3 regions of the Kribbella sp. VKM Ac-2571 genome follow, and region 1 is predicted to be linked to each of the others. Evidence: riboswitches for the same ligand, from Rfam matches in the RefSeq annotation. Region 1 holds a riboswitch; each other region holds the start of a gene.

The links. Region 1 has a riboswitch for thiamine pyrophosphate ahead of thiS (sulfur carrier protein ThiS). Riboswitches for the same ligand answer to the same signal wherever they lie in the genome.
Region 2: another riboswitch for thiamine pyrophosphate. It lies ahead of EV651_RS07610 (cytosine permease); the one in region 1 lies ahead of thiS (sulfur carrier protein ThiS).
Region 3: another riboswitch for thiamine pyrophosphate. It lies ahead of thiC (phosphomethylpyrimidine synthase ThiC); the one in region 1 lies ahead of thiS (sulfur carrier protein ThiS).

What each region holds. Positions count from the first base shown of each region.
Region 1 covers NZ_SNWS01000011.1:116,222-126,736, forward strand. The annotation lists tRNA gene EV651_RS24070 (tRNA-Lys) at 1-40, opposite strand, end outside; gene EV651_RS24075 (G5 domain-containing protein) at 302-832, shown strand; gene EV651_RS24080 (YceI family protein) at 790-1,326, opposite strand; gene EV651_RS24085 (pyridoxamine 5'-phosphate oxidase family protein) at 1,358-1,777, opposite strand; gene EV651_RS24090 (DUF5937 family protein) at 1,835-2,791, shown strand; TPP riboswitch at 2,807-2,918, shown strand; gene thiS (sulfur carrier protein ThiS) at 2,909-3,112, shown strand; gene EV651_RS24100 (thiazole synthase) at 3,115-3,888, shown strand; gene EV651_RS24105 (DUF6807 family protein) at 3,863-5,719, opposite strand; gene EV651_RS24110 (acetylesterase) at 5,914-6,792, shown strand; gene EV651_RS24115 (RidA family protein) at 6,842-7,228, shown strand; gene EV651_RS24120 (serine hydrolase) at 7,225-8,097, opposite strand; gene EV651_RS24125 (LysR family transcriptional regulator) at 8,094-8,966, opposite strand; gene EV651_RS24130 (MBL fold metallo-hydrolase) at 9,082-10,014, shown strand; gene EV651_RS24135 (alpha/beta fold hydrolase) at 10,004-10,515, opposite strand, start outside.
Region 2 covers NZ_SNWS01000003.1:59,089-69,603, forward strand. The annotation lists gene EV651_RS07580 (hypothetical protein) at 1-522, opposite strand, end outside; gene EV651_RS41805 (thiamine pyrophosphate-binding protein) at 609-1,313, shown strand; gene EV651_RS41810 (thiamine pyrophosphate-dependent enzyme) at 1,303-1,773, shown strand; gene EV651_RS07590 (flavodoxin family protein) at 1,784-2,488, shown strand; gene EV651_RS07595 (RNA polymerase sigma factor) at 2,518-3,156, shown strand; gene EV651_RS07600 (anti-sigma factor) at 3,153-3,383, shown strand; gene EV651_RS07605 (cation:proton antiporter) at 3,423-4,643, shown strand; gene EV651_RS07610 (cytosine permease) at 4,582-5,907, opposite strand; TPP riboswitch at 5,903-6,020, opposite strand; gene EV651_RS07615 (alpha/beta fold hydrolase) at 6,039-6,698, opposite strand; gene EV651_RS07620 (hypothetical protein) at 6,695-7,501, opposite strand; gene EV651_RS07625 (DUF3152 domain-containing protein) at 7,532-8,389, opposite strand; gene EV651_RS07630 (ATP-binding protein) at 8,438-9,631, opposite strand; gene EV651_RS07635 (GTP pyrophosphokinase family protein) at 9,781-10,515, shown strand, end outside.
Region 3 covers NZ_SNWS01000010.1:60,967-71,481, forward strand. The annotation lists gene EV651_RS22280 (DMT family transporter) at 1-993, shown strand, start outside; gene EV651_RS41480 (MarR family winged helix-turn-helix transcriptional regulator) at 881-1,294, shown strand; gene EV651_RS22290 (glycoside hydrolase family 3 N-terminal domain-containing protein) at 1,296-2,570, shown strand; gene EV651_RS22295 (YidH family protein) at 2,567-2,899, shown strand; gene EV651_RS22300 (DUF202 domain-containing protein) at 2,908-3,216, shown strand; gene EV651_RS22305 (DUF47 domain-containing protein) at 3,355-3,987, shown strand; gene EV651_RS22310 (inorganic phosphate transporter) at 3,990-4,988, shown strand; gene EV651_RS22315 (hypothetical protein) at 5,076-5,606, opposite strand; gene EV651_RS22320 (1-acyl-sn-glycerol-3-phosphate acyltransferase) at 5,732-6,478, opposite strand; TPP riboswitch at 6,519-6,655, shown strand; gene thiC (phosphomethylpyrimidine synthase ThiC) at 6,646-8,268, shown strand; gene EV651_RS22330 (transposase) at 8,409-9,008, shown strand; gene EV651_RS22335 (hypothetical protein) at 9,005-9,562, shown strand; gene EV651_RS22340 (RDD family protein) at 9,565-10,200, opposite strand; gene EV651_RS22345 (DUF2752 domain-containing protein) at 10,255-10,515, shown strand, end outside.

The DNA.
Region 1 (10,515 bases):
GATTAAAAGTCCGCTGCTCTGCCAATTGAGCTAGAGGCCCTCATCTGGTGAGGGGAACAGTGTGTCAGGTTTGGTGGGGGTTTGCTTGGTGGGGGGTTGGGGTGAGGGGTTGCGTGGCTACCCGGTGTGGTGGTACAGATCGGAATTCGCTCGGGTTGTCCGGGTGCTGACAAGTCCTGCCGCGGGGGGAACCGACGGCGGGTTTGGGGGATGGATCGTGTTGTTGGTTCGTGCTGCGTTGGGGTCGGTTGCGGTGGTGGCGCTCGTGGGGGCGTGTGGGGCGAATGGGGGTACGTCGGGGATGGGTGAGCCGGCTGCGGTCGCGAGTGTGCAGGTCAGCGTGACGCCCACGCCGGTCAGGACATCCGCTCCGGTTGTGACGCCGACGAGGTCCCGTTCGCCCAAGGCGAGTGTCACCACGGCGAAGGAGGTCGTGGAGGTTCGGGTGATTCCGTTCAAGAAGAAGACGGTGACGGATGACTCGTTGGCGAAGGGTGAGCGGACGATCCGTACGGCGGGGGTCGACGGGACGCGGCGGCTCGTGTATCGGGTGACCTACGTGAACGGCGTACAGACGGCGAAGCGGCTGCTTCGGCAGGAGGTTGCGAAGGAGCCGCGTTCGCAGGTGACCGCGGTGGGTACGAAGGTCGAGGCGCCGGAGCAGTCTGGTGGGTGCGACCCGAACTACTCCGGTTGCGTTCCGATCGCCAGTGACGTTGATTGCTCGGGCGGGAGTGGGAACGGGCCTGAGTACGTCGACGGACCGATCGACGTCATCGGCTCCGACATCTACCGCCTCGACGCCGACCACGACGGGATCGCCTGCGAGTAGGTCCGGGTGGCGGTGAGGGACAGGGCCAGGGCTACGTCGGGCTGGATCAGGGCTGTCGTCAGACGGTTCGCGTTGGCGTTCCAGGTGTGGCGGTTGATGGGGTGGGACGCCTTCAAAACCAGTTGGTTGGGGCTTTCGGTGAGGGCGAAGGGGATGGTGACGGGGTGGGTGGTGCCCCGGATCGTCAGGTCGCCGGTGACGTCGACGCGTTGGGGTCCGGTCGGTACGACGGCGGTCGCGACGAAGGTCATCGCCGGGTAGGTCGGCGTACCGAAGAAGTCGCGGCGCAGGTGGGCGTCGCGGCGGTCGTTGCCGGTGTCGACGCTGTCCATCTGGACGCTCAGCCAGCCGGTTGAGGCCGCCGGGTTGGCGCTGTCCACTCGGAACGCGCCCTCGAAGGCCGTGAATCGGCCGTGGACCTTGCCGCCCACGCGGTGTGCGGCCACAAACCCGATCTGGGTCCGCTCCCCGTCGAGTACGTAATAGTCGCTCATACGGGGTACGACGAGGCAGCGCGGTGGACTGTCAGTCGATGATGGCTGAGGTGATGCGGCGGGGGGTGATGTCGAACATCGAGTCCTCGGGTGGGTTGGCCAGGTACGCCGCGCGGTTCTCCTCCGGCAGGTACTTCTCCACCATCGCGTTCAGCAGGTCGGGGTCGAGGGGAAGGAATCGCGCCACCCCCTGCATGTTGACGTACTTCGCCGTCGCCCCGTCGACCGTCTGGATCGAGAGTGACAGCTCGCCTGTGCCGGTCCGGTGCAGTCTGGTCTTCTTCGACTTGGCCGGCGTCATCACCTGGAATCTGTTGTCGTCGGGCAGGTGGCGGAACCACACCGGCGTCACATGCGGCGACCAGCCCGGTTCGTCGACCGCCAGCACGGCCACCAGCGGCTGCGCCAGGAACTCTGCAATTTCGTCGTCGTCCATCGCTCGAAATCCCATGGAAACCACGCTCCCACCAGCCACCGACAATTCCGCCATACTTCGTGTCGTGACTGAATGCGAGGCGCCGTGCTCACCTACGTCCTGAACTCGCAGGATCTGGCCGACGTGCGGTTCGCGGTGTCGCCGGTGGCCGAGATGGTGCTGTCGTTGCGGGCGCTCCGGGATCCCGGCCGCTTCCCGCTGCAGCTCGGCTGGGTTCGCACCGTACAGCCGCAGGTCGCTGCCCTGGATTGGTCCGTACTGCGCTGGCTCGTCAACGACACCATGGGCAGTCCGGACTTCCTGACGCCACGACCGACCTCGCCGCTCACCCAGCTCTCCGACGAGCTCAACCTGATCGCGACCGTCAACCCCGAAACCTTCGAGCGCCAGCTGGTAGCGGTCAACGGCGAGCTGCCAGGAGAGCTGACCGTGGACAAGGTGGTCGAGGCACTCAGCGAGTACTGGGACGCTGTAATGGCGCCGTACTGGAGCCGCATGCGCACCCTCCTCTCCGCCGACATCAGCTACCGCGGCCACGTCGTCACCCAGCAAGGGACGGGCGCGATGCTCAACGGACTGGGCCCGGCAATCACGTACGCCGATGGCCTGCTCAAGGTCGACCGCGTAGCCGAGCAGAGCCGCACCGAACACGTCGATGGTCGCGGGCTCGTACTGCAGCCGACCCTGTTCGGACCGCACGCCGTCATCCCGTTCGACCCCGGCGCCGAACCGCTGCTCGGCTACCCGCCACGCAGTCAGGCCAACCTGTGGTCCGTCGTCGAGCCACCGTCGCGCCACGACCTCGCGCAATTGATCGGTACGCCGAGAGCGCACATCCTCGCGCTCCTCACCTATCCCCGTACGACGACCGACCTGGCCGGCGAACTGAAGGTGACGCCGTCCGCGGTGAGCCAGCACCTGCAACTACTGCGCCGTACCGGCCTCGTCGAACCGCAACGCACCGGCAAACAGGTCCTCTACCGCCCGACGGAGCTCGCGGCCCTCTTGACCGGGACAGCCGTCGATTGAGCTGTCAGCTATAGTCGAAGCGTCCGCGGGAGCTCGCAGGAAGTGGGCTGAGAGGGTGACCGGACCGTCACCGACCGCTGAACCTGAATCGGGTAATTCCGGCGTAGGGAGGAAGCGATGGAATCCGTCTGGGTGAACGGTACGGCGGTCGACGTACCGCCGGGCAAGTCGGTGGCTGAGTTGATCGCGGAGTACTCCGATCGCTCCACCGGGATCGCGGTCGCGGTGAATCAGAACGTGCTGACCAAGGCCGAATGGGCGCAGACCACCCTGCGACCGGGCGACCGGGTCGAGATCGTCAGCGCGACGCAGGGAGGCTGACCATGGATGATCCACTGGAGCTGGGCGGGCGCACGTACACGTCGCGCCTCATCATGGGGACCGGCGGTTCGGCCAACCTGGAAGTGATGGAGGAGGCATTGATTGCCTCCGGCACCCAACTGACCACGGTCGCGATGCGCCGGCTCGGCACCGGTCACGAAGGCTCGGTGCTCGACGTCCTGAAGAAGCACGGCATCGACGTACTGCCGAACACGGCCGGCTGCCACACCGCGGCCGAGGCCGTGCTGACCGCCAAGCTGGCCCGCGAGGCGCTCGGGACCGACCTGATCAAGGTCGAGGTCGTTGCCGACGACCACCTGCTGCTGCCGGACCCGTTCGAGCTGCTCGATGCCGTGGAGGCGTTGGTGGCCGACGGTTTCACGGTGCTGCCGTACACGAACGACGACCCGATCCTCGCCCGCCGCCTCGAGCAGGCCGGTTGCGCGGCCGTGATGCCGTTGGCCGCACCCATCGGTTCGGCGCTCGGGATCCGCAACCCGCACAACATCGCGCTGATCGCCGAGGCGGCGAACGTTCCGGTGATCGTGGATGCGGGCATCGGTACGGCGAGTGACGCCGCGCTGGCGATGGAACTCGGATGCGACGCGGTCATGCTCGCGACCCCGGTGACCCGTGCGGAGAAGCCCGCTCTGATGGCCGCCGCGATGCGCGACGCCGTCTCGGCCGGCCGGAACGCACGTCTCGCCGGCCGGGTGCCGAAGAGATGGCAGTCGGCGCTGGCGTCGTCGCCTACAACCGGCCTGCCAACGTTCTAGCCTCGGCCGCGTCGACCGCCCGGTCCAGCAGGAGCGCGGTGAGCGACAACGTCAGGTCCTGGTTGGGTTGCAGCACCAACGGCTGCTCCCACGCGAGCGCCGGGCACGCGCCGACGTACTCCTCGGATCGCAAGAACCACGGCCAGACCTCGTCCGGCTGCAGCAACAGCAGGCTGACATCGCCTTGGACGAACGCGAGCCACGGGCTACAAGACCCGAAGGCGGCATTCAGCCCTTCGCCGTCGGCGCTGAGCACCGTCGTCTCCGCGGCAGGCAGTCGCCAGAAGAGACCGCCGTACGCCGCTCCCTCGCGACCGTTGGTGGCCGGGCTCTCGATCCGGATCGAGCCGTAGCGGGCGGTGAGGACGCTGCGCCAGTCGAGCCGCCAGCCACCGAACGCGAGATCCCCGAACAGGCGCCGGCGTTCGACGAGTTGCGGCCGCCCTTGCTCGTCGTACCAGGTGATGTCGTCGACCAGCTCGCGGTCGTTGACGGTTACGCCGCGGCTGCGTTGCTGACCGTGGTTCGTGAGGAGGGTCGGGCCCTGACCGCGGACGTACGTCCGGCCGCCCCAGTGCGAGGTGCCGTTGACCTGCGCGACGGCGAGCGAGACGCCGTAGTGATGCCGATGGTCGACCGGGGTGACCTCGGTCAGCGGGTGGCCGCCGAGCGTCCGGACCGGGTGCAGATAAGGACGTGGCGCGTGGACCTGGGGCATGCGCCGTCCGAACTCGTACCGCGCGAGCAACCCCGCCGAGCTCCCGAGCGCGAAGATGTCCCCCTGCTGCTGCCACCCGACCTGATCAGCTGACGCGTCGGAGCGCGGCTCCTGCGGCACCGGCCCCGTACTCGCCCGCACCGCCAACCGCAGCTCGGGTACGCCGCCCACCTCGTCCGGAAGCCCCGTGACCGACGCGTGCAACCGCTGCCACGCCAGTTCGCCGAGGTCCTTCTGCGGCACCCGCACAGTCGTCAGCGACGGTACGGCGAAGCGCGCGAGCCCGATGTCGTCCATCCCGGCCACCGACAGATCGGCCGGTACGGCGACCCCGACCTCGTTGAGCCGCGCGAGCAGCCCGAACGCCACCAGATCGTTGAACGCGACGACCGCGGTGACCTGCGATTCGAGCACCCGCTCCACCGCGGCGTACCCGTCCTCGATCGACCGGCCGCACTCGAGCCGGACGAGCTCCAGCCCCGGGATCTCCCGCTCGGCGACCGCGAGCGCCTGCAGCCGCAGCACGTTGGACGTGCTCGCCGCCGGACCGGACAGGAACGCGAGCCGCCTGTGGCCGAGACCGACCAGGTGATCGACGACGATCCGTACGGCGCGACCGTAGTCGACCACCACCGACGTCACCTCCGCCGGCCCTTGGCGGTTGACCAGGATCACCGGCTGCACCTGGGGCAGGAGTTCGAGCAGCCCCTCCTCGTCGATCCGCGGCGAGACCATGATCAGCGCGTCGCAGCGCCGCCGGGCCTCGATCGCGATCGCCGCCTCGGCCTTCGGGTCCTCGTCGGTCTCGGCGACCAGCACCTTGTACCCGGCCGCCGCGGACGCGTTCGTGATGCCGCGCAGGATCTGCTGGAACAGCGGGTTGCCGAGATCCGGGACGACCAGCGCGACCATGTTCGTCCGGCCCAGCGACAGGCTGCGGGCCAGGTCGCTCGGCCGGTAGTTGAGGCGCTCCGCCGCGGCGCGCACCCGGGCGACGATCTCGGGTGCGACACCGAGGCGCCCGTTCATCACCCGGGACACGGTCGCGCGCGACACCTCCGCCGCCCGCGCGACGTCGGCAATCGTGATCGAGTCCTTCGGTGTCCTGCCCATCAAGCCGTCTTTCTCGCACCCGGGCGGGTCCGAACAAACCCCGCCATCGTCCATGGTCGCCTGTCGCGTTGGGAAACCGCATTCCGAACTCTAGGCGAACTCGGTGCGTCGCGGCGCCGGCGGCGGGTGGAGACGGCGTCCACGGGAGTGAGCTCGAGTGGTCGACCGGCTTCGGTCCGCCGACGCGCGCCTGGTTGCTGCGTCCCGCGGACGGCCCGCTCGGACCCGGTCTGCTGGGGCTGCACTGCCACGCCGGCGTGAAGTCGATCGGCGCGGAGCGGATGGTCGACACGCCTCGGCCGAGCACGAAGGCCCTCCGGGTGCGTGCGGACCTGTACGAGGACCGAGCCGTCGCGAACGAACTCGCCCGCGCCGGTTTCGTGGTGCTGTGCCACGACACCTTCGCGTGGGGCTCCCGGCGATTCGGCCTGGATCCACTGCCGCGGGGCTTGCGCGACCTGATGGCGGCGTACGAGGCCGCCTGGCTCACCGCGGGCCACTCCCCCGATGACGACGAGCGGTACGACGTCGCTGCCGTGCACCACGAGCACACGATCGCGAAGGCGGCCGGAATCCTCGGTACGTCGTTCGCCGGGATGGTCGCGTACGACGACCTGGTCGCACTCGAAGTCCTGCGTGGAATCGACGAGGTGGCTGACGTCGGCGTCTTCGGATTCTCCGGGGGTGGTGCGAGGGCGGCCGCACTGACCGCACTCGATCCGGGCATCCGGGCCTCGGCGGTGGTGTGCATGATGACCACCTTCGAAGCGCTCGTCCCGGCGTACGTCGACGCCCACTCCTGGTTGTTCACGACACCCGGCCTGGCTCGGGATCTCGACCACCCCACGCTGACCGCGGGCCGGGGCCGCCACCATCAGCTCGTCGTCTATGCCGAGGAGGACGAGCTCTTCCCGCCGCGAGGCATGGTCGCCGCCGACCGCGAGCTCACCGAGCACTTCCTCGACCGTCCCGGCACCTACACGGGCACCTTCCTCCCCGGCCCGCACCGCTTCGACCGCGAGATGCAGGATCTCGTGAAGAACTTCTTCGCGGATCGGCTGCTCCCGGCGTAGTTCACCCGCTCATGTGGTCGGATGGGACGGACATCGGTTGGAGGAACATGTGAGCGAGCTGGAGTATCCGCAGGTCGAGGGCGTTGCGCAGGGCAACGGGTACAGCCACGTCGTCACCGGCCGGGGGCAGTGGGTGGCGATCTCCGGGCAGGTGGCGCTGGATCCGGACGGGCAGTTCGTCGGAATCGGGGATCCCGAGGCGCAGGCACGTCAGGTCTTCGAGAACCTGCGACGTTGCCTGTCGGCGGTCGGCGCGACGTTCGAGGACGTCGTGAAGCTGACGTACTTCGTCACTGACATCGGGTTCCTGCCGGCCATCCGTACGGTCCGCGACGAGTACATTCCGGGCACCAAGCCCGCGAGTACTGCGGTCCAGGTGGCCGCGCTGTTCAGCCCGGATGCCCTGCTCGAGATCGAGGCGTACGCGATCGTCTAACGCAGCAGGTCGACGGCTACCCGGGCGGCCTCGCCGATGGCGGCGTCGACGCGGGGCTGGCGGAAGTCGCCGCGGGCGGCGAGTGTGAGGACCGCGATCGCGAACGCCGCTCCGCCGGGCAGGGTGACCACGCCGGCCTCGTGCCGCAACGCGCCGAACGTTCCGGTCTTCCCCGCGACACGTACGCCGTCGTGCGGGAAACCGGACGCCAACCGGTGCAGGAAGACCTGCCGATGCATCGTCGTCTTCACGAACTCGGTCTGCGACGCCGACAGCAACTCCCCCGCCCACAACCGCCGTAGCAACAGGGTCAGGTCGCGCGCACTGGCCGCTGACCCGTTCGCGGCCTCGTACACGCCGGCCGGATCGGTCCTGTCGTTGTCCGCGAGTACGGCGAGGGCCGCATCCGCATCGTTGGCACCCGTACGGCGCTGCAGGTCACGCAGGTTGCCCGCCGTACCGCGGCGGACCCAGGTGCGGCGGAGGCCGAACGACTCCAGGATTTCCGCGAGCCGGCGCAGCCCGACGATGTCCAGCAACGCATCGGCCGACGCGTTGTCCGACACCGTCGCCATCGACAGGGCCAGATCGCGCAGCGACACCGTCACCGGATCCGCGAACGCGGACAGCCCGGTCGGTCCGGCGGTTCGCGCCGAGGGCTCGAGCGTCACCCGCTCGCGCGGATCGAGTTCGCCCAGGTCCACAAGCCGGCAGAATCCGGCGAGCAACGGCAACTTGTAGACCGACGCCAGCGGTACGACGACGTCCGCATCCAGCTCGACGCTCGCCTGCGGATCGTCGAGCGAGATCGCGTGCATCCAGCCGCGGACACCGGCGTCCTCGAAGATCCCACGGATCCGGGCGTTCACGACGCCAGCGCTTCCGTGAGCTGAGCCATCACGTCGTTCGGGCGGAGGAACGGCGTACGCGTCCTCGACCAGACGAGCCGGAGACGCAGCGGCAGCGGATCGTCGGCCAGTCGATGCCGCCCGACGCCCGGTGCGATCAGTGCCGGATCGGCGGTCACCACGATCGCCTGGCCGGCGGCCGCCATCGCGAGTCCGGCGCGCTCGTCCGTCACCACGACCGTCCCACCGTCAGGCCGGTGCAACGCCAACGTGTCCAGGAACAGGTCCCGCGCCGCCGGCGCCTCGGCCCGCGGCCGTACCGCGATCGGCAGCCCTTTCAGCTGCCGCAACGCCACTACCTCGGTGTCGACGGTCGCGGCCGGCACGAGAGCCCAGGTCGGCAGGAGAGATACAGGTCCGGCCTCCAGACCATCCAGAACAGCCGGATGCAGTACGGCGGCCAACGTCAACCGGCCCGTGCCGACCTGGTTGACCAGCGAACTCGTCGGCGCGGTCACCACCGTCACCCGACTGCCCGGAATCACCGAGCCGCAGGCCGCGGCCACCGCCGCACCCGCCGACGGCGGAACCTCGGGCGCCAGACCGAGCCGGATCTCGGGTCCCTCCGGATCACGTGCGATCGCCGCCTGGTGCAGCTCCTCGATCGAGGTCAATGCGCGCCGCGCGTACGGCAGCAGCGCGACGCCCGCGGGCGTGAGTTCGACGCGACCGGCGCCGCGTTCGAAGAGCTTCGAGCCGACCAGCGCCTCCAGGCGGCGCAGGCCCTGGGACAACGGCGGCTGAGTGATGCCGACGGCCCGCGCCGCGTCACCGAAGTGCTGCTCCTCGGCCAGCGCGATGAAGATCTGCAAGTGCCTTTCAGTGATCATGACGTGAATGACCTGCGGTGATATCTCCAGCCAATCGACTCATGCGCAAGAGCATATTCGACATGCCTGCTCGGGCTCGCCTTGACTGAGGTTTCAGACGACGAGAGGAAACAGCGTGAAGGTGAGTCGGAGAGGGATGTTGGCGGGCGCGGCGGCGGCCGGTGCTGCGGGCGTGGTCGGGGCGATCGGGCTCGAGAACCAGAGCGAGGCGGCAACCACGTCCGCGAGACGGTCGACGCGCGAGCAGGTGGAGCTGACCTGGTTCGGGACGCACGCGTGGCAGATCCGATGCGGCAAGAGCGTCGTACTGACCGATCCGTGGCTGACCCGGTTCCACACCGGGACGTTCACGCCGGAGGGCGCCGACCCGAAGACGAAGCTGGTGATCAAGCCCGACGTGATCGACCGGCACCTGAGCGCCGCCGACGCGATCCTGGTCCACCACGGCCACTACGACCACATGGCCGACGTCCCGTACGTCGCACAGAAGACGCAGGCCACCGTGCTCTGCACCGAGACGCACGCGAACATGCTGCGCGCGATGAAGACGCCGAACGACCTGCTGTCACCGGTCCGCGGCGGCGAGTACCTCCCGTTCGAGGGCTTCACGATCGAGGTGTTCCCGTCGCTGCACTCCTGCGGCGGCAAGCGGCACACGTACGCGTACCCGGGCTACCGGTACGAGGTCCCGCCGCGCCCGCGCGTGATCGAGGACCTGGTCGAGGGCGGCACACTCGCGTTCGTCATCACGATCGGCGGCCTGCGCATCCTCAGCCTCAGTACGGCGAACTTCGACCCGAACGCACTGCGCGGACTCCAGGTCGACGTCGTACTGGCTGCTCCGGGCGGCGAGCCCGGCATCACCGACCGCCTGCTGCAGACGATCAAGCCGGTCCGGAAGGTGATCGCCACCCACTGGGACGACTTCGACAAGCCCCTCGACGACCCGGGCATCCCGTGGACCGACCTGACCCCGCTCCGCACGTCGGTCGAGAAGACGGGTGCCGAGTTCGTCGTACTCGATCACCTGCAGCAACTCAACCTTTAGGCAGGAAGTCGTCCAGAACGCCCGCGATCAGATCGGCACGCTCCAGCGTCTGCATATGCGGTACGCCGGGGAGCTCGCGGAACGCCGCGCCGGGAATGCCGTCGGCGACCTGGCGCAGGACGGCAGTCGGCCCGGACACGTCCGCACCGCCGGCGACCACCAGCGCCGGCGCGGCGAAGTGGCCGAGCTTGCCCTGGGCATCGAGTTCCTTCATCGAACGCCACGCCGCCGCCCAGTCCTCGGACCTCATCGCCTGCAGACAACCCCGCGCGTAGCGCACGCCAGCAGTCTCGGCGGCGAGGGCTTCCGGAGTGAACCACCGGGACAGCGTCTCGTCGACCTGGGCCGCCATCCCGTCCACCTCGGCGCCGGCCGCGCGCCGCTCGAAGACCTCCGGGAACGCGCGGTCGGTCGTCGCCAGCAGTGACAGGGAGGCGAACCGATCGGGTGACTCGATCGCCGCGGTCTGGGCGATCGCTCCGCCGTACGACAGCCCGATGA
Region 2 (10,515 bases), on a different contig from region 1:
GTTCCAGAAATCACCCGTGCGCGGCGTCCACGGGCCGATATAGGCATACGGCTCGGGGAGATAGTTGTCGCCGGGGGAGACGCCGTAGTTGACCTTGGCGACGGTGATGCCGACGTCGAAGTGCTCGGGCCAGAGCACTGGTGTCTCCTCCGGCGCGAGGGCTCTGAGGGCGGCGTCGCCGCGGGTGAAGGCGTCTGCGAGCAGACGGGCTGCGGCGGGGTCGATCTCCAGTTGTTCCTCGGGGGCGATCTTGGGACCACCGGAGTACACGTGGTCGAGCCGGCACGCTTCGATGCCCACCGCGGCCGCCAACTCGACGTACGTGCCTGCCAGCGGCACTGTTTGCGTTGGGGCGACCAGCAACTCACCTTCGACTCGGCGGGTGCCGTCTAGGGTGCTGAAACCGCCCGGTACGACGCGTAGTCGGAGTCCACCGCCCTCGCGGTGCTGCGGTCCGGCCAGGAGTAGTTCGGCGACGCCGTGCAGGGAGCGACGGGTTACGGCGAGCGAACGTTCATCCATCACGGCAGTCTCCTCCTGTAACGCAGGGCCGCGGGACGGCACTGTTCATTCAGACGGTCCGTGTCGCGAGGGGTGGGAGACGTTACATGACGGCGAACTGGCATCGGGTGGACGAGGTCGACGTACCGGCGGACGGCCGGGTCCGCAGTGTGGTGGTGGACGGCCGCAGTATCGCGCTGGCCCGTTGCGGGGCGCGGCTCGGCGCGCTGGACAACAAGTGCCCGCACCAGGGCGGCCCGCTCGGTGAGGGCTCGATCGAGAAGGGGCTGCTGCGGTGCCCGTGGCACGGGTACGACTACGACCCGATAACGGGTCAGCCGCCGGAGGGATTCTCCGACAGTGTCCCGTCGTACCCGGTGGACGAGCGCGCCGACGGCGTCTACGTGCAATTGCCCGAGCCGGCCGAGTCGGTCCGGACGGTTGCCGATGTCCTCGTCGAGACGTTGGTCGCGCATGGCGTCACGCACGTGTTCGGGATGGTCGGGCACTCCAACCTCGGGTTCGCCGAGGCGATGCGTCGGGCCGAGGACCGCGGCGAGCTCACCTACATCGGTATCCGGCACGAAGGCGCGGCAGCCTTCGCGGCAAGCGCCTACGGCAAGCTGACAGGCCGCCCCGCGGTGTGCTTCGCGATCGCCGGACCTGGGTCGACCAACCTCCTCACCGGTCTGTACGACGCCAAACTCGAAGCGACGGCGCGTCGACGACGACCGCGGCCGGGGCGTGTCGGCGGCGGCTGTCTTCGATGCTCTGTCCCGGCATCTGCCCGCGGACGCCGTCGTGACCGTTGACGTCGGCAACCATGCGTACTCGCTCGGCCGGTACCTGGAGTCGAAGGGCCAACCGGTGCTGATGTCTGGCTACCTCGGCTCGATCGGTTTCGGCTACCCGGCCGCGCTCGGCGCGTGGGCCGCCGCTCCGGGCCGGCCGATCCTCGCGGTGACCGGCGACGGCGGGTTCGGACAGTACGCCGCGGAGCTCACGACCGCGGTCAAGTACGGCATCCCGATCAATCACGTGCTGCTCGACAACCACTCGCTCGGCAAGATCAGCAAGGAGCAGCTCGCCGCCGACTACCCGGTCTGGCACACCTCCCTGCACAACCCGGACTGGGCGTCGTACGCCGAACTCTGCGGCGCGACCGGTCTGCGAGTCACCCGTCGTCAGGATCTGGAGGACGCGATGACCACCCTATTCGCCGCCACTGGCCCAGCCCTGCTCTGCATCGAGCAGGACGCCGAACTTCTCTGAGGAGCCATCAATGACCGAGTACGACGACCTTCGCGCGCTGTTCCTCAACTGCACCCTGAAGCGCTCGCCAGCCGTCAGCAACACCGAGGGACTCATCGACGTCAGCCGTCGCATCCTCGAGAAACAAGGGGTCCAGGTCGACGTGATCCGTGCGATCGACCACGACATCGCAACCGGCGTCTGGCCGGACATGACCGAGCACGGCTGGCCGAAGGACGACTGGCCGGCGATCCAGGAGCAGGTGATGGCCGCCGACATCCTGGTCATCGCCGGACCGATCTGGCTGGGCGACAACAGCTCGGTCACCAAACAGGTGATCGAGCGCCTGTACGGCAACTCGTCGATCCTCAACGAGCGCGGACAGTACGCGTACTACGGACGCGTCGGCGGCTGCCTGATCACCGGCAACGAGGACGGGGTGAAGCACTGCGCGATGAACGTCCTCTACTCGTTGCAGCACCTCGGCTACACGATCCCGCCGCAGGCCGACGCCGGGTGGATCGGGGAGGCCGGCCCGGGTCCGTCGTACCTCGACGAAGAGTCGGGCGGCCCGGACAACGACTTCACCAACCGGAACACGACCTTCATGACCTGGAACCTGCTGCACTTCGCGCGGATGCTCAAGGACGCCGGTGGGGTCCCGGCACACGGCAACCAGCGGTCCGAGTGGGACGCCGGCTGCCGGTTCGACTTCGAGAACCCGGAGTACCGCTGACTCCCGGCGCGCTGCTGTACCGTCGGGCTGTGGGGGTGGGGGTGCCGACGGACGACGTACTCGTCGCCGGTCTACGGACCGGGGACGAGGAGACGTTCGCGTGTCTGCTGAACGGCTGGTCGGGGTCGATGCTGCGGCTGGCCCGCTCGTTCGTGTCCACCACAGCCAGCGCCGAGGAAGTCGTCCAGGACACCTGGCTGGCCGTTTTCGAAGGGATCGGGCGCTTCGAGGGTCGCTCCTCACTACGCACCTGGGTCTACCGGATCCTCGTCAACATCGCCCGGAAGCGGGCCTCCCGCGAACAACGGACCGTGCCTTGGACCAGCCTGGCCCCGGATCACGAGCCGACGGTCGATCCGGAGCGCTTCCGCGGCGCCCACGAGCAGTACCCGGGCGGTTGGCGTGCGTTTCCGGACCGCTGGCCGACGACCGAGAGCGAGGTCCTCGCCCACGAGGTCCGGGCGACGGTGGCGGCCGCGATCGACAGCCTGCCGATCCGGCAGCAGGTGGTGCTGACGTTGCGAGACATCGACGGACACGCCGCGGAAGACGTGTGCGCGTTGCTGGAGATCTCCATGGCCAACGAGCGAGTCCTGCTGCACCGGGCCCGGGCAGCCGTTCGCGGCCGGCTGGAGGGCTACTTCACCACCGCCGGAGTTGAGTCATGACGTGTGCGGAAGTGGTCGAGCTCGTCACCGCCTATCTCGACGGCGCGTTGGATGCGGCGACCGAGCAGCGATTCGTCGAGCATCTGGCGCTCTGCGACGGCTGCGAGATCTACGTCGAGCAGATCCGTCGGACGGCCGCCGAGGTCGGGCAGGTGGAACCCGGGAACCTCTCCGACGAGACCCGCAACCGCTTGATGGACGCCTTCCGCACCTTCCCGCGCGATTGACCGCGTAACGTCCGGCCGCGTCGACGGCACTGAACGCGTATGCCGGATGTGCAGTTCACCAACCTGTTCGCGGTTACTCTGATCGCGCTGCTCGCACCGCTGCTGCTCGGGCTCGCTCCGCGCCTCCGGGTGCCGGCCGTCGTGCTGGAAATCGTGGCCGGGATCGTGCTGGGGCCGCATGGACTCGGCCTGGTCGACATCGATCTGCCGCTGCAGATCGTCTCGCTGTTGGGGCTGGGCTTTCTGCTGTTCCTGGCCGGCCTGGAGATCGACGTGCACCGGCTGCGCGGACAGGTGTTGCGGCTGGCGGTACTGGGCTACCTGGTGACGCTGCTGCTGGGTGGGCTGGTCGGCTTCGGGTTTTCCGCAGTCGGCTGGGTGCACAGCGCACTCCTGCTGGCAGTCACGTTGTCCGCGACCTCGTTGGGTCTAGTCGTGCCGGTACTCAAGGACGCGGACAAGGCCGAGGGAGTTGTCGGGCAGTTCACCATTGCGGCAGCATCGGTCGCCGACTTCGCTGCCGTACTGGTGCTGTCACTCGTTTTCTCGACCGAAGGTGGCAGCGCGGGTGAGCGACTGGTCATGGTGGGCCTGTTCGCTCTGCTCGTGGTTGTCACGGGTCTGGTGGTCGCCTCCGCTGGACGGTCGCAGCGACTCGGTGGCGTGCTGCTGCGGTTACAGGACACCACCGCGGAGATTCGGGTCCGAGCCGCCGTGGTGCTGTTGGTCGCGTTCGTCGCGCTGGCTGAGCAGTTCGGGTTGGAGACGATCCTCGGCGCGTTCCTGGCCGGTGCGGTGGTCGGGCTGGTCGACCGGGACGCCACGTCGCATCCACGCTTCCGGGTCAAGCTGGAGGCGTTGGGGTACGGGTTCCTGATTCCGGTGTTCTTCGTGACGAGCGGGCTCCGGCTCGACCTGCGCGGGCTGCTCGACGACCCGGCCGCGCTCGTGCGCGTGCCGCTGTTCCTGCTAGCACTGCTAGCGGTTCGCGGAGTACCGGCGTACCTCGCGGTGCGAACTCTCGGAGCTCGCGCGACGGCGGCGACCGCGCTGCTGCAGGCGACGTCGCTGCCGTTCATCGTGACCGCGACGCAGATCGGCGTGGCAACCGGTCTGATGACACCGGTCACCGCCGCCGCTCTCGTCTGTGCCGGGCTGTTGTCGGTGCTGCTGTTCCCGGCGGTTGCGCTGGTCCTGCTCAGGCAGGCTGCCGGCGGCCGATCCGGCCGAGGAGCACGGCGGCCAGCATCGAGACGATGATCGAGGTGTACGTCGCGCCGAGCCAGGTGGGGACGGGGTGGTCGTTGAAGAGGGCCTGCTGGACGTTCGTCCAGAACGGGGACCAGCCGGAGACGGTGCCGGGGTTCACCAACTGGTATGCGACGAAGCCGATCAGCCACGCGACGGTGGGTTGCCAGCGGAACTTCGCAGTACCGGAGACGTCCCACTTCATCTTGCTGACCACGAAGAAGTCCGCGATCGCGACCGCGAACAGCGGGATGAAGACCGAGCCGATCAGGTACAGGAACTGGGTGTAGTTGCCCAGGTCGATGAACAGCGCGATACCGGTGGCGATCACGCCGATCGCCACCGAGATCCAGCGGCGGTCGACGTGGCCGATCAGATTGTGTGCGGACTGCGTGGTCGAGTAGACGTTCGCGTACGCCTCGTCGACCTCGTCCACCAGCAGTACGAGCAGCGCGACCGCACCCGCGGGCAGTGTGACCAGTGCGGTGATCACGTCGTCGCTGTTGGTCTGCAGCGTTGCCACAGCGACGACACCGAGCGCGTAGTACCCGATCGCCGCCAGGCCGTAGCCGAGTGCGGACCCGGAGAACGCGGCCTTGTTGGTCCGCGAGTGCCGCGTGTAGTCCGCGGCCAGTGGTGCGAACGACACGACACCGGCAGCGGCCAGGTCGACCGCCGGCCAGAAGCCGAACACGCTGTCCTGAGGCAGGGCGTGCACCGGCTTGCTGAGCACCTGCACGAACAGGTACACCGACGCGAGCAGCACCAGCCAGACCATGAACTTCCGCAGGATCTTCACGCTGCCGAGCGGACGGACCGCCATCGCGGTGGCGATGATTCCGGCCAGTACGACGAACACCCAGCGCCACCGCTCACTCGTGACCGCGACCGCGGCCTGCGAGATCACGATGATCTCCATCGTCGCCCAGCCGACGTTCTGCGCGATGTTCAGCACGGTCGGCGCGATCGAGCCGCGGCGGCCGAACAGACCGCGCAGACTCGCCATCGCGGGCGCACCGGTGTGCGACCCGAACACGGCGGCACCGCCGAGCACCAACGCGCCGATGCCACAGCCGACGACCACGGCGAGCAGCCCCTGCCAGAGCGAGCCGGTGTACGCCGCCACGAGCGCACCGGTCACCGGGCCGAACAGCGAGATGCCGAAGTTGCCCCAGAGCGTGAACTGGTCGAAGAAGCCGAGCGTGCGCGGCGCATCGGTGGTGAGGACGAGCGGCGCCTCGGTAGTACTGGCAGGACGAACAGCTGTGTCGGTCATGAGCGACCCCACTCCCTACGCCGGCATTACCCGGTCAGGTTCAGGCGGTCGGCGACCCAGCTGTCGCCCTCTCAGCCCGCGCGTCCTCGGTGCGAGCTCCCGCATAGGTTTGTGCTGATGAGTCTAACTCGTCAGCTACTGTGCGGAAGAGCGGCCGCTCGTTCTATGAGAGCGGCCAGCTCGGGGCCGTTCGTGATGACCGGCATGTGCGCCCCGGAGTCCAGCGTGCGGGCCTCGCCGTGGCTGAGTTCCGCGAGCCGTTCGACCCATTCCGCCGTACACAGCAGGTCGTGCCGGCCGCGGACGAGGACCACCGGCGCTTGCACGTGGGACATGATTGCGGCCAGGTCGTGGTGTCTCGACGCCTCGCCGGCGCGGGCGATCGACGGCAGCGTCGTACGGGCGTATTGCGGACTGATCCGGACCAGCTTCGGCGCGTCCGGGATGGCGGAGCCGACGAGCCGGACCGCGCGGTCGACCCAACTCGAGAGCCGGATGTCGCCGGTCGGGGCGGCGAGCACGAGCGCGTGGGCCAGCTCGGCGTAGCGGACCGCCAGCTCGACGACGATCTGACAGCTCGCCGAGTGGCCGACGAGCACGGACCGCTCGCGGATCTTCTCGGCCAGCGCTACTGCGAGGGCACGGGGGTGCAGGTCCTCACGGGTGCCGGCCGGTTCGCCGTACCCGGGCAGAGTGACCACGTGGTACGGCGTGATGAGGTGCTCAACCGTCTGCGCGTACGACTCCGGGCCGAGGCCTAGGCCGGGCACGAGGACTACAGGTGCGTTCACTCCCAGGGAGCCTTGGCAGGAGCGCCTTTGACGACCGGGTTCGGTACGTCGGGCTTGAGCTCTCGGTACCCGAGGAAGAGGCCGACGGCCAGGATCAGCAGGCCGAAACCACCCCAGCCGTACGCCGTGGGCAGCCGGTGGACCGCATCGTCGCTGGCACCGAGGCCTGTGGACAACACCATGAGCAGCCAGACCAGGATCGGGACGACGGACACTGCGACCAGGAGCAGACCGGCCAGCTCGGCCGGGTCAGGCCGGCGACCGACCTTGTGGCGGGCCAGCACGTCGCGGATCCACATCACCAGCGCGGCAGTGCCGACGACCACGAGCAGCAGCTGGCCGATCGCGTCGAGCACATCCGTGCGGAGCGGGTGATTGAGCGGCGAGCCGGGCGCCTGCGAGATCTCACGGAGGGCGACGCGCTGCACGGAGACGACCAGCAGCCCGTAGATGGCGGCGATGAACCCGGCCAGGCCGACGACCCGGGCGGCACGTGGGTCGCGCGAGTGCTCCTCGCGGCCGTACGTCGGGAGCTCGTGCGGTTGCGGGCTCGCCGGGGTGCCGTACGGTGCACCGGGACGGTAGGCCGGGGGCTGGTGGTACGTCGGGTTGCCCTGCGGCGGTGGCTGCGCTCCGTAGGCCTGCGGCTGCGCATACGGGAACTGCTCCGGCGGGGTGGGCTGACCAGCGCCGTACGTGCCGCCGCCGTACGGCGTTGGTGGCGCGTAGTGATGCTCCTCGCCGGACCCCTGCTGCTCGGGCTGCTCGTCCCTGCCGTACGTCGGGAAGTCCTGTGATGACATCGTCTGCTCCCTCCCGTCGTACCCAGTTTCTCAGGTGGCCTTGATCGTCGGCCAGGCGTTCGGCAGGCAGCCGGCCAGACCCTTGGTCTGCTGCATCATCACCGGCGCGGGGGTCTTCGGGGTCGTGCAGGTCGAGTGCCCGTGGCCGAGCGCGTGCCCGACCTCGTGGTTGACCAGATAGCTGCGGTAGAGGTCGACCTGCCCGTTGTACGCCGGGATCGCGTAGAGCCACCGCTTCGCGTTGAGCACGACGCGGTCCTCGACGCGGCAGGAGACCTCACCGCCGGTGTCGAGCGGCAGGCACAGCTTGTCGGTCAGGGTCGGCGTCGCGAGGATGATCCGGAGGTCGGCGTCGACGCTGTCCGTCCGCTCGAAATTCACCTCGTGCACCGCCTGCCAGCCGCGCGGGTCCGTCAGCGTCTTGTGGATGGCCGCCGCGACCGCGGCACCGTTCACCGACACGCCCTGCTCGATCTCCACGCGGTACGTCATCTTGTCGCGCACACCGGTCGCCTTGTTGAACCCAGGCACCACGGCGAGCTTCCCGGTCGACACCAGGACGTTCGGCTTCGCACCCTTCGGCTTGCGCGTCAGGGTCGGTGCCGGTCGCAACGGAGTGGTGAACTTCTGCGTCGGCGTGGCAATCGGAACCGGCGTCGTCTTGGGCGTGACCGGCTCTTCCTGAGCAACCTCGTTGACCCCTGCAACCGCCTGCGCTGCCAGGCTGTTGCGGTGCGCGACATCCGGATGCGCCACCACCACAGTCCCCAGCACCGCCAACGCAGTCACCACAAGCCACTGACCCTTGTACGACTTCCGCCGACTGTGCCGCCCACTCCGCCGACGCCCAGGCGTGTGTCCGCGCTGGCCGCTCCGCCGGGTGGTCATGACACTCGACCCTACCGATACCTGCCAAGGCACGAAAGCCCGGTTTCGTTAAGCCGTCCGCGTCCGCAGGAATTTCCCGAAGTGGGGGACGGTGAAGGCGACGGTGCCGCGTTCGGCGGAGAAGACCAGGCCTTTCTTGATCAAGCCGTCGCGGGCGGGGGACAGGGACTGGGGTTTGCGCTTGAGGGTGTTGGCGACCTCGGCGGTGGGGACGGAGCCGTCGTCGACGCCGATGCCGAGCTCGGCCATGGCGCGCATGTACTCGCGTTCCGCGGGGGTGGCGCGTTCGTAGCGCGAGCCGAAGAAGCCGACGGTCAGCTCGGCCGACGCCTCAGGTCCTGCGACCGCGACGTCCTTGATGGTGATGGGTGAGGCCGGCGCGTGGTCCCAGGTCGAGTGCGCGAACGCCTGCACGAAGTACGGGTAGCCATCCGTCTGCGCGTACAGCTCGTCCAGCGCCTCCTCGTCGTACTGCACACCTTCGCTCTCCGCCGGCACCATCAGCGCCCGGTCGCATGCCTCCCGCGCCAGGCGGTCGACACGGATGTAGCGGAACAGCCGCTCGGAGTACGACTTGCTGGCCGACAGTACGGCGGGCAGATGCGGCAGACCCGCGCCGACGACGACCAGCGGCGCGCTTTGCTGCGAGATCTCGTGACACGCGGCGCACAGTGCGGACAGGTCGTCCGAACTGATGTCCTGCATCTCGTCGATGAACAGCCCGACCCCGACCGTCAGGTCACCCGCCAGGTCCGCGGCGTCGGTGAACAGCTCGATCAGGTCCATCTCCAGGTCACCGGAGTCGGCCCGGCCCTTTGCGGCGGCCACGTCCACCGGCGGATGCCAGCGGATCCCCTTCCGGTCGTTCGCCGCCGTCCGCAACGCGAAGGCCTTCAGTACGGCGCTGAACTGGTCGACCTTCTCGTCGTCGCGGTGCCGGTGTCCCAGCTCCCGCATCGCCGTGTGCAGCGCCTGCGCGATCGGCAGCCGGATGCTCTGGTCCGGCCGTGCTTCGATCTTCCCGGTGCCCCACGCCCGCTTGATCGCCTGCGAACGCAGTGTGTTGAGCAGCACCGTCTTACCCACGCCCCGGAGGCCGCTGAGCACCAGGCTCCGCTCCGGTCTGCCTGCCGCGACCCGTTCGAGCACTACCTCGAACTGCCGCACCTCGGTGTCGCGTCCGGCCAGCTCAGGCGGCCGCTGACCGGCGCCGGGCGCATAGGGATTCCGGATCGGATCCATGCTTTCACTGTATGAGGCCGTATAGCGTTTTCCGTAGATTGACCGATCGACGGCCAGAGCGTGTCGCGACAGGTCTCTACAGCTTTCTAGCGAAATCACTAGAAACCGATAGACACCACGAGCGACCTGCGGGCCACTATGGTTCCGGCATGGTGGAGTGGGTTCCGCAGGCTGGTGCGCTGTACGAGCGGGTGCACCAGCAGTACGTCGGCGGCGCACGCAAGCTCGAGGCGCTGATCAACGAGCTGATCGGTGAAGAGGAAGGCATCAACTACCTGACCGCCACCGCCCGGGCGAAGGATCCGGAGTCGTTCCTCGCGAAGGCGTCGAAGCCGCATCCCGATGATCCGACCCGACCGAAGTACGACGATCCGCTGAACCAGATCACCGACCTGGTCGCGGCCCGTGTCATCACGTTCCTGGTCGAGGCGGTGGACCGGGTCTGCGAGGTGATCGAGGAAGAGTTCGAGATCGTCGAGCACACCGACATGGGCGCGCACACCCGGGCGCAGGGCGTCTTCGGGTACGCCAGCAAGCACTACCTGGTCCGGCTGAACGAGCACCGCCGGGAGCTGCCGGAGTACGCCGTACTGAAGAACCTGGTGATGGAGATCCAGGTCCGGACGGCGGTCCAGCACGCGTGGGCCGAGTTCGAGCACGACATCCGGTACAAGCTGGACATCCCGCCGGACCGCAAGCCCGAGTTCGACCGGCGGTTCCTGCTGGCCGCCGCGTTGATGGAGCTCGCCGACAACGAGTTCACCGAGATCGACCGGCTGTACCGCGAGCTGGCCGCGACCGCATCGGACAAGGCGCCGTTGGACCTCACGACGGGCACGTTGACGACGTACCTGACCCGCCGCTACCCCGACGCGCCGCACGCG
Region 3 (10,515 bases), on a different contig from region 1:
GGCGCGCGCTGGGGGACGCAATACACGAACGCGTTCGACCTGCTCGCCTGGCGGTTCCTGGTCGCGGGCGCGATCGCCGCCGCGGTGCTGGCGATCCGGCGGCCGCGGATCTCCCGCCGGGACCTCGTGAGCCAGGTGTGGATGGCGGTCCTCACCCAGTTCGTCTACCTGGGCCTGATCTTCACCGGAATCGAGCACGGCATCACGGCCGGCGTCACAGCGCTCATCGGATCGCTCCAGCCGATCCTGATCGCGACAGTCGCGGGGCCGCTGCTCGGCGAACGGGTCAGCGGGCGCCAATGGCTGGGACTGCTCCTCGGTCTGCTCGGCGTCGGTCTGGTCGTGGCCGACGACCTCAGTGCCGGCCACGGTTCACCGCTCCTCTTCCTGGTCCCGATCGGCGGTCTCCTCGGCCTGGTCGCGGGGACCTGCCTGGATCGCCAACGAAAGCCGGCGACGAACTCGCTGGACGCACTGGCAATCCAGAGCCTCGTATCGGCAGTCCTGTTCACCGCGTTGGCCGCGGCGACCCAGCGACTGACCGTGCCTGAGCAGCCGGGCTTCTACGGCGCGGTGCTCTGGCTGGTGCTGCTGGCAACCGGCGGCGGCTGGGGGCTGTACCTGGTCAACCTCAAGCTCTCCGGTGCGACGCGCATCAGTTCGCTGCTCTATCTGGTGCCGCCGACCACGATGGTGTTCGCGTTCCTGCTGTTCCACGAGACGATCGGCGCGCTCGCCGTCGTCGGCATGCTGGTGTGTGCGGCCGCAGTACTGCTGATCCGGCTCGGTGAACAAGTACGCTGCGGGGATGGCGGAACCCCGGTGGCTGGACCAGACAGAGGCGCACGCCTGGCGTGCGTACATCGCGGCGCAGCGCGTAGTGAGCAGCCGGATCGAGCAGCAACTGCAGCGCGACGCCGGAATTCCGCACACGTACTACGAGATTCTCGTCCGGCTGTCCGAGGCACCTGCCAACCGGCTGCGGATGAGTGAACTCGCGGTCGCCACACAGGGCTCCCGCAGCCGGCTCTCGCACGCGGTCAACCGGCTCGAGCAGAACGGCTGGGTGAAGCGCGAGGGCATCGAGTCCGACCGTCGCGGCCAGGTCGCGATCCTCACCGAGCTCGGCCGGCAGAAGCTGGTCGACACGGCACCCGGTCATGTCGAGGAGGTCCGCAAGGCGATCTTCGACGCGCTCAGCCCCGAGCAGGTCGAGCACCTGTACGACGTCTGCGCGACACTGGCCCGGCATTCCGGTGACACCATCGACCGCGCGGCCTGGGAGCGAAACTGAGATGAGGCGTCCGGTCACGCTGATCGCGCTGACTGCCCTCGCCGCGACCGGCTGTGGTGACGGTGGTTCCCCGACCGCCGGGCCGAGCACAGCGCCGTCGTCCTCGATCTCGGTCACCGCCCCGAGCTCCCCGGCGGCCACACCTACCGATACGCCTAGCGACACACCCAGCGACTCACCCAGCGACACAGCGACTCCGGCCGAGCCGCCGACGTCGCAACCGCCGTCCAGCGCGGCGGGCTGCGTCGACCAGAAGCTGCAGGCCCTGAGCCTGCGGGAGAAAGCCGCACAGCTGATCATGACCGGGATCAACTCCACCGGTATGACGTCCGCCCAGCGTTCCGTCGTACGGCAGCAGAAGTCCGGCAGCGTGTTCCTGATCGGCAACGGCGGCATCCTCTCGCACACCCGTACGGCGATGGCCGCGGTGAATTCGGCCGCGACGGTGAAGGGCGTCCGCCCCCTGATCGCCGCGGACCAGGAGGGCGGCCAGATCCAGCGCCTCAAGGGCTCCGGGTTCGACCGCATCCCTGCGGCCACGGTGCAGGGCACCTGGTCGAACTCCAAGCTCACCGCACAGGCCGAGCAGTGGGGCAGCCAGCTCAAAGAGGCCGGCGTCAACGTCGACCTCGCGCCGGTCGCCGACGTCGTACCCAGCTCGCTCAAGTCGCAGAACGCACCGATCGGCCAGTTGGACCGTGAGTACGGCGACACGCCGGAGGAAGCGGGTCAGGGAGTAGCAGCGTTCGTCCAGGGCATGCGCAACGCGGGCATCGCGACGTCGGTCAAGCACTTCCCAGGCCTCGGGCGGGTACGCGGCAACACCGACTTCTCCTCCGGGGTCGTCGACAACGTCACCGTCCGCGGCGATGCCGACCTGCAGCCGTTCGCGGACGGGATCAAGGCCGGTACGTCGATGGTGATGATCTCGACCGTGACGTACACGAAGATCGACCCGAAGAACCGCGCGGTGTTCTCGCCGACCGTCATCCAGGGCATGGTGCGCGGCGATCTCGGCTGGCGTGGAGTCGTGATCACCGACGACGTCGGCGCGGCGGCGGAGGTCGCCGCGGTCCCGGCCGGTGACCGCGCCACGCGGTTCGTGGCGGCCGGCGGCGACATTGTCATCAACGCCAAGGCCGGGCTGACCGCGGAGATGGTGTCGGCGCTGGTTGCCAAGGCCGAGCAGGACGAGTCCTTTGCTGCGCAGCTGACGAGTAGCGTGCGCCGTGTGCTGACATTGAAACAGGACAACGGCCTGGTGAGCTGCGGATGACGGAGGACGAGCCCGACTACCGCTTCACGCTGGCAAACGAACGCACCTACCTGGCGTACCTACGGACCTCCCTCGCCTGTTACGCCGGCGGGCTGTCCGCAGTCCAGTTCCTCGATCTCGGACCGGACCGTTGGCCGGCCCGGATCATCGGCATCGTCCTGGTGATCGCCGGAATCGTCACGACCGCAGGAGCGTTCCGGCGCTGGCAGCTCAACCTCACCGCGATCCGTCGCGGCGGCGCACTCCCCGTGACCAGGCTGCCGTTGATGCTCGGAGCAACGATCGCCGTGGTCGGCCTGATCGGCCTGCTGTTCTCGCTCTGGCGGTGAATGTGGCGATGAGCACACCGGATCCAGGCCGTCAGCCGGAGCGGACCCTGCTGGCGTGGCGGCGTACGGCGCTCGGACTGGTTGCCAACGGCGTCCTGCTGCTTGCCTCCGGCCACGGCTCGTCGGATGTCCGGACCGGTTTCGGGATCGTCGTGCTCGTGCTGTCGGTGGGCTGTTGGGCGGCGGTGAGCGCCGTCTACCGCCGTACCAAGGGGGGTGCGGTCCATGCTCTCGGCCACCAGAACGTGCTCCGGGTCGCGGCCGGTCTGGTGCTCGTGGTCGGGCTCTTCGACCTGTACGCCGTGATCACACGCTGAAACCAATCGGTTACCAGCCGTGCGCCTCGCAAACACCGTTCACCGTGACGCGCTACGTTGATCGGGGCGGATGCCGCGTCAACCGCTGGTTCCCCCTAGCATGTTCACGGTTTGTCCCTCGTTCATCCGGAGCTTGAAGTGCCGTTACGTCTGCGTCCGAACGACCCGACGTTCTACGACCTTTTCACCGAGTCCGCGAACCACCTCGTCGAGGGATCGCGGATCCTGGCGGAATTGCTCGGCAGTACGGCGGGGACCGGGCTCTCATCGAGCCACCAGATCGCTGCCCAGATGAAGGACGCGGAGCATGCGGCTGACGAGACGACCCACTCGATCATCCGCCGGGTCAACTCCACCTTCGTCACGCCGTTCGACCGCGAGGACATCTACCGGCTGGCCTCCGACCTCGACGACGTCATGGACTTCATGGAGGAGGCCGTCGACGCCGTCCACCTGTTCAACCTGGAGAAGCTGCCGGAGGAGGTGGCCGAGCAGATCGAGGTGCTGCAGCGGGCCGCCCAGCTGACGGCAGAGAACATGCCCAAGCTGCGGACCATGAAGGACCTGGCGGAGTACTGGATCGAGATCAACCGGTTGGAGAACACCGGTGACGCGGTCCACCGCCGGCTCATCGCGAAGCTGTTCAGCGGCGAGTTCGACGCGCTGACGGTGATGAAGTTCAAGACCGTGGTCGACCTGCTGGAGGAGGCGGTCGACGCCTTCGAGCACGTCGCCAACACGGTCGAGCAGATCGCCGTCAAGGAGAGCTGAGCGTGGAGTTCGCGCTCGTCATCGCCGTCGTCGTCATCGCGCTCGCGTTCGACTACACCAACGGCTTCCACGACGCCGCCAACGCGATCGCGACGTCGGTGTCCACCCGGGCGCTGACGCCGCGGGTCGCGCTGGGAATGGCGGCGGTCTTCAACTTCCTCGGCGCCCTGGCCGGAACCGAAGTGGCCGAGACCGTCGGCAAGGGCATCATCACGGCACCGGCCGGGCAGCACGGACTGGTGATCGTGATCGCGGCGCTGGTCGGCGCCATCACGTGGAACCTGATCACCTGGTACTTCGGTCTGCCGAGCTCGTCGTCGCACGCCCTGATCGGCGGCCTGGTCGGCGCCGGACTCGCCTCGAGCAGCACCGTGCTGTGGTCCGGAATCGTCGACAAGGTCGTCATACCGATGGTGCTGTCACCCGCCGTCGGCTTCGTCGGCGCTTTCCTGCTGATGACCGCGATCCTGTGGATCTTCCGCAACAGCAACCCCGGCCGGACCACGCGCGGCTTTCGGATGGCGCAGTCGGTCTCGGCGGCAGGAATGGCGCTCGGCCACGGCCTGCAGGACGCGCAGAAGACGATGGGCGTCATCTTCCTCGCGCTGCTCACCACCGGCCACGCGAACGCCCATGACGGCATCCCGATCTGGGTGAAGCTGTCGGCCGCGACCGCGATCTCGCTCGGTACGTACTCCGGCGGCTGGCGGATCATGCGGACCCTGGGTCGGCGGATCATCCACCTGGACCCGGCCCGCGGGTTCGCCTCCGAGGCGATCGCCGCCACCGTGCTGTACGTGATGGCGATCGGCCTGCACGCCCCGGTCTCCACCACCCACACGATCACCTCCGCGGTGATGGGCGCCGGCGCCACCAAGCGCCTGTCCGCCGTCCGCTGGGGCGTCGCCAAGGGCATCGTCACCGCCTGGATCCTCACCATCCCCGCCGCCGGCATCGTCGCCGCCGCCGTCTACGGCCTCGCCCACCTGATCCTCGAGTAAGTCCGAACCGGTTCATTCCGCAGTTCCATTGAGCTGTACGACGGGCGGTCTGGCGGCTGCCCGCCGTACAGCAGCCTGAAGACGCCTCTAGCGGTTCCAGCGGCGTACGGACTTGGCTACGTCCTTGGCGCGGATGGAGCCGAGGTTGTACTCCCAGGCGGCCAGGAGGCGGTCGCCGAGGACCTCTGGGTCCAGGTACGTGCGTGGGCGGACGGCGACCGCCCAGGTGGCCGCGGCCGCGTGGCCCTGCTGGTGGAGCAGGTGGTCGACGGTCGCCTCGATGCGGTTCGACTGGTTGCCGCCGAGGCCGTCCGTGGCCCACTCCTGCACGATCCGCGTGTCGTCGGCCGTCATCCGGGCCAGGTAGGTCAGTGGGCCACGCCAGAAACCCTTGCGACCGATGGTGTCCAGCGACTCGAGCGGGAACCAGCCGTTCTGGTTGCGCCGGCCGTTCACTGCCGACTCGATCTCCCGGGCGCGCTCCGCGGACAGCCCGCGGGTCGCCCAGTCGACGAAGAACGCCCCGGCATCCGGGATGTGCTCGGACACGTGCGGGGCGGGTGTCAGCGCCCCCGGGTCGAACAAGTGCAGTTCTTCCGATGAATCGAACAAAACCATCCCCGCAAGCTCTAGTACGCGAGCCACCGCAGCCGCCCGCCGTACAGGGACCCCCCAGGTTCCTGTTCCGTCAACGACAGACTTCGTACCCTCGTAACTGCCCGAGGGTCAAGGTCTGGTCCGGTCTACTGACGTTTCGCTGCCCGCCGGGCGAGTTCCTCGGCGTCCAGCCGTTGGGCCTCCTCGGGAGTCGGCGCGCTGCCGCCGTACGCGGCCGGCAACCACCAGGCACCGGCCGGTTGTTCGGGGTAGGCGCGGATCGTCTCGTCCAGCATCCCGGCCATCGTGGACCGCAGGTGCGCGGTCGCCTCGGCCGGGTCGTCGTCACGCGTCACGGTGATCGGCGCGCCGATGCTGATCGAGATCGGCCGGTGCCGGGTGAAGTCGCGCGGGTGGTCCTTGGTGAACATCCGCTGCGTGCCCCACAGGATCATCGGCAGCACCGGTACGCCGGCCTCCGCCGCCATCCGCACCGTGCCGGACTTGAACTCCTTGAGCTCGAACGACCGGCTGATCGTCGCCTCCGGGAACACACCGACGACCTCGCCCGCGGCGAGATGGTCCAGGGCGTGCTGGTACGACGCGGCACCCGCGTCCCGGTCCACCGGGATGTGATGCATTCCGCGCATCAACGGGCCGGAGTACCGGTTGCGGAACAGCACCTCCTTCGCCATGAACCGGACGAGCCGCTTGGCCGGAAGTGCGCCGTACCCGCCGAGGATGAAGTCGACGTAGCTGATGTGGTTGAGCGCGATCAATGCCCCGCCGGTCCGCGGCACGTTCTCGGCGCCGGTCAGGCGGATCTTCAGGTCCAGCACCTTGAACGCGGTCTTCGCGAAAGCGACGACGGGCGGGTACACAAGATCTCGCATCTCTAGAACTTACAGGCTTCGTCTAGGGTGTGCGGTGACAACTGGAGATCGCGGGAGCTCGCACCGTAGTGGGCTGAGAGGGCGGCTGGGCCAGGAATCAAACACTGGAACCCGGCGCCGCCGACCGCCGAACCTGTCCGGGTAATTCCGGCGTAGGGAGCAGCAGCATGGTGAATGTCAGCACGATCCGCCCGGCCGTCACCACGGGCCCGATCTCGGGCTCGGAGAAGATCTATCGCGGAGAGCTCGGGGTACCGGCGCGCCGCGTGAATCTCACCAACGGCGAGCACTTCGACCTGTACGACACGTCCGGTCCGTACACCGACGCGTCGGCGCGGATCGACGTCCAGGCCGGTCTTCCCGCGTTGCGGCGCGAGTGGATCGCCGGGCGCGAGTCGCGGACCCAGCTCGGGCACGCGCGGGCCGGGGTGATCACCGAGGAGATGCGGTACGTCGCGCTGCGGGAAGGGCTCGATCCCGAGTTCGTCCGGGCCGAGGTGGCGCGCGGACGCGCGGTGATCCCGGCGAACCGGCAGCACCCGGAGAGCGAGCCGATGATCATCGGGAAGAAGTTCCTGGTGAAGGTGAACGCGAACATCGGCAACTCCGCCGTCAGCAGCTCGGTCGAGGAAGAGGTTGAGAAACTCGTCTGGGCGACCCGGTGGGGCGCGGACACCGTGATGGACCTGTCCACCGGGAAGAACATCCACGAGACGCGGGAGTGGATCCTGCGGAACTCGCCGGTGCCGATCGGGACGGTGCCGCTGTACCAGGCTCTGGAGAAGGTCAAGGGCGATCCGGCGGCGCTGTCGTGGGAGGTGTACCGCGACACCGTGATCGAGCAGTGCGAGCAGGGTGTGGACTACATGACCGTGCACGCCGGCGTACTGCTGCGGTACGTGCCGCTGACCGCGCGGCGGATCACCGGCATCGTGTCGCGTGGCGGCTCGATCATGGCCGCGTGGTGCCTGGCGCACCACCAGGAGTCCTTCCTCTACACGCATTTCGCGGAACTGTGCGAGATTCTCCGCGAGTACGACGTGACGTTCTCGCTCGGGGACGGTTTGCGGCCGGGCTGTATCTCGGACGCCAACGACGAGGCGCAGTTCGCCGAGTTGCGGACGTTGGGGGAGCTGACCCGGATCGCCTGGGAGCACGACGTACAGGTGATGATCGAGGGCCCCGGACACGTGCCGATGCACAAGATCGCCGAGAACGTCCGGCTCGAGGAGGAGCTGTGCGGGGAGGCGCCGTTCTACACGTTGGGGCCGTTGGCAACTGATGTGGCACCGGCGTACGACCACATCACGTCGGCGATCGGCGCGGCCCAGATCGGCTGGCTGGGTACGGCGATGCTCTGCTATGTCACGCCCAAGGAGCATCTCGGCCTGCCCGATCGTGATGACGTGAAGACCGGCGTGATCACCTACAAGATCGCCGCCCACGCGGCCGATCTGGCCAAGGGGCATCCGGGCGCGCAGGCCTGGGACGACACGTTGTCCAAGGCAAGGTTCGAGTTCCGCTGGGAGGACCAGTTCAACCTCTCGCTGGATCCGGACACGGCTCGGTCGTTCCACGACGAGACGTTGCCGGCCGAGCCCGCGAAGACCGCGCACTTCTGCTCGATGTGCGGCCCGAAGTTCTGCTCGATGCGGATCACCGCCGACATCCGCGCGTACGCCGAGGAACACGGCCTGACGTCGGCGGACGCCATCGAGGCCGGCTTCGCGGAGATGTCGGAGACCTTCAAGGCCGGCGACCAGAAGCTCTACCTGCCGATCACGGACTGAGTACAAAACCCGTCCGGCCCGGCGCGAATCGGGCTCCGGGCCGGATACGGGGAGTAACTGGCTGAACCGATTCAGGTTTTGGCCTTCACTCTACGTGAATAAGACTGTAGCCTTAACCCGTTCGGAAGGAGGTGCAGGGCATGGTCTTCGTTCTCACGGTAGATCAGCGCGGCAGCCGAAGCACGAGCGATCTCGTACCCGAGCTACTCAACTCCCTGAACCGCCGGCCGCGGCGGACCGGACTGCTGCGGAAGTTCGAGCGGACCGCCGGCGACGAGGTGCAGGGCGTGCTGTCGGAGGCCCGTCCGACCGTCGACGTGATCGTCGAGCTGCTCCGGTCGGACAACTGGTACGTCGGACTCGGCGTCGGTGAGGTCACCGAGCCGCTGCCACGCAGTACCCGGGCCGGAAGCGGCGACGCGTTCGTGTTCGCGCGGGAGGCGGTGACGCGGGCGAAGTCCAGTCAGCACCACGTGAACGTGGTCGGAGCGGACTCCCGCAGGGCAGAGCAGGTGGAGACGGTGCTGTGGCTGATGGCGTCCGTGCTGCGGCGGCGCAGTGACCGTGGCTGGGCAGTGGCCGACCTGTTGGGCGAAGGACTCACAAGGCGGGAGATCGGCGTGAAACTCGGCATCAGCCAGTCGGCGGTGACGCAACGTGCCCAGGCCGCGGGCTTCGCCGAGGAACAGCGCGGACGGGTGCTCGCCGCGGATCTTCTCGGTGCCGGGGCAGCTGCGTGACGGCGCTGGTCCTGTCGTTGACCGGTGCCGCCCTGGTCCTCGCCGTACTCGCCTGGGTGCCCAGGTCGTCCGGCTCCACCCTCGAGATCGTCATCAGCGGGCTCATGCTGGCCTGCCTCGCCGCTGTCGGCGTACTGCTGCTCGCGGGGCATGGCGTGTCCGGCTGGGCCGAGCGCTGGTGGAACGTACTGCTCCTGCTGGCCGGAGCGTTGGCAGTGACAGGGGGCGGGCCGCTGACGACCTCCGTCCTGGCGCTCGCCGACCGAGGGAACACACGCGCCCAGTCGACGCAGAAGGCCGGGGAGGTACTGCGAGGCGGCGCGCTGATCGGTGCACTCGAGCGAATGGCCATCTACGCTTCGCTGGTCGCCGGCTGGCCCGAAGGCATCGCTGTGGTGCTGGCGATCAAGGGACTGGCCAGGTACCCCGAACTCCGCAGTCCCGATCAGCCTGCCTCGGTCACCCCGCAAGCCGTTGCCGAACGCTTCATCATCGGCACCTTCAGCAGTGTGCTGTGGGCAGTGGCCTGCGCCGGTCTCCTCCGCTCGCACTGACGTCAGGTGCGCACCACGTAGGTGTTCACGACCTTGTCGTGCCATGTCTGCTTCTGCTCGTCCCACAGGGGCCACAGGAGGTTCAGGAAGCAGGCGTTGTTGAAGAGGCCGCTGAGGAAGTCGCGGAGGAACGACCGGCCGGCTCCGATCGGCTCTCCGGTCACGGCGTCGATCAGCTTGATGTTCAGCGCGCTCTTGCCCACGCTCTGGCCGGACTTTCCCTGCCGGAAGACCCGGTTCCACAGGCCGAGCGCGATGCTGGCGACGCAGCCCACCAGGAAGAGGATGGTCGCCCACCATTGCGGGTTGTCGTCCGGGTAGGGGTTGCCTTCGCGCGCCGCGACGTTCGCGATCAGAGCGCCGAACCCGATCAGGAGCGGTGCCAGTGGGATCAGGCTGTCGATGAGCGACGCAGCGACCCGAGGGCCCCAGTCCGCCAGGGGAGGCATCGGAGCGCCGTAGCCGGAGCCGTACGGCTGCCCGTAGCCCGGCCCGTACGGCCCTTGCTGGGGATGGTGCTGTGGCTGTTGTCCGTATCCGTAGCCCGGCTGCTGCTGACCGTACCCGTACCCCGGCTGGGCGTCTCCGTACGGCTGGTCCTGCGGCCGGTTGTCGTCAGGCGGCGTCGGTGTGCTCATCGGAACCCGTCTCCCAGTCGATCGATTCCACCGTATCGCGGGTACCGTTGGGGCGTGACGTTCGCGGTGATGCCCCGTCCACAAGGACCGGTGAAGCCTGTCGATCGCCGCGTCTGGGGCCTGGCCGGAGTGGGGATCGGCGGCTTCGCGCTGGCCGGGATCTACCGGCTGTCCGGCCTGGGCATCCCGTGCCCGCTGCACACGCTGACGGGTCTCGACTGCCCGTTCTGCGGCGCGACCAGAATGGCCGCGGCACTCCTCGACGGCGATCTGAACGCCGCCTGGCATTTCAACGCCGCGGTCCTGATCCTCGGC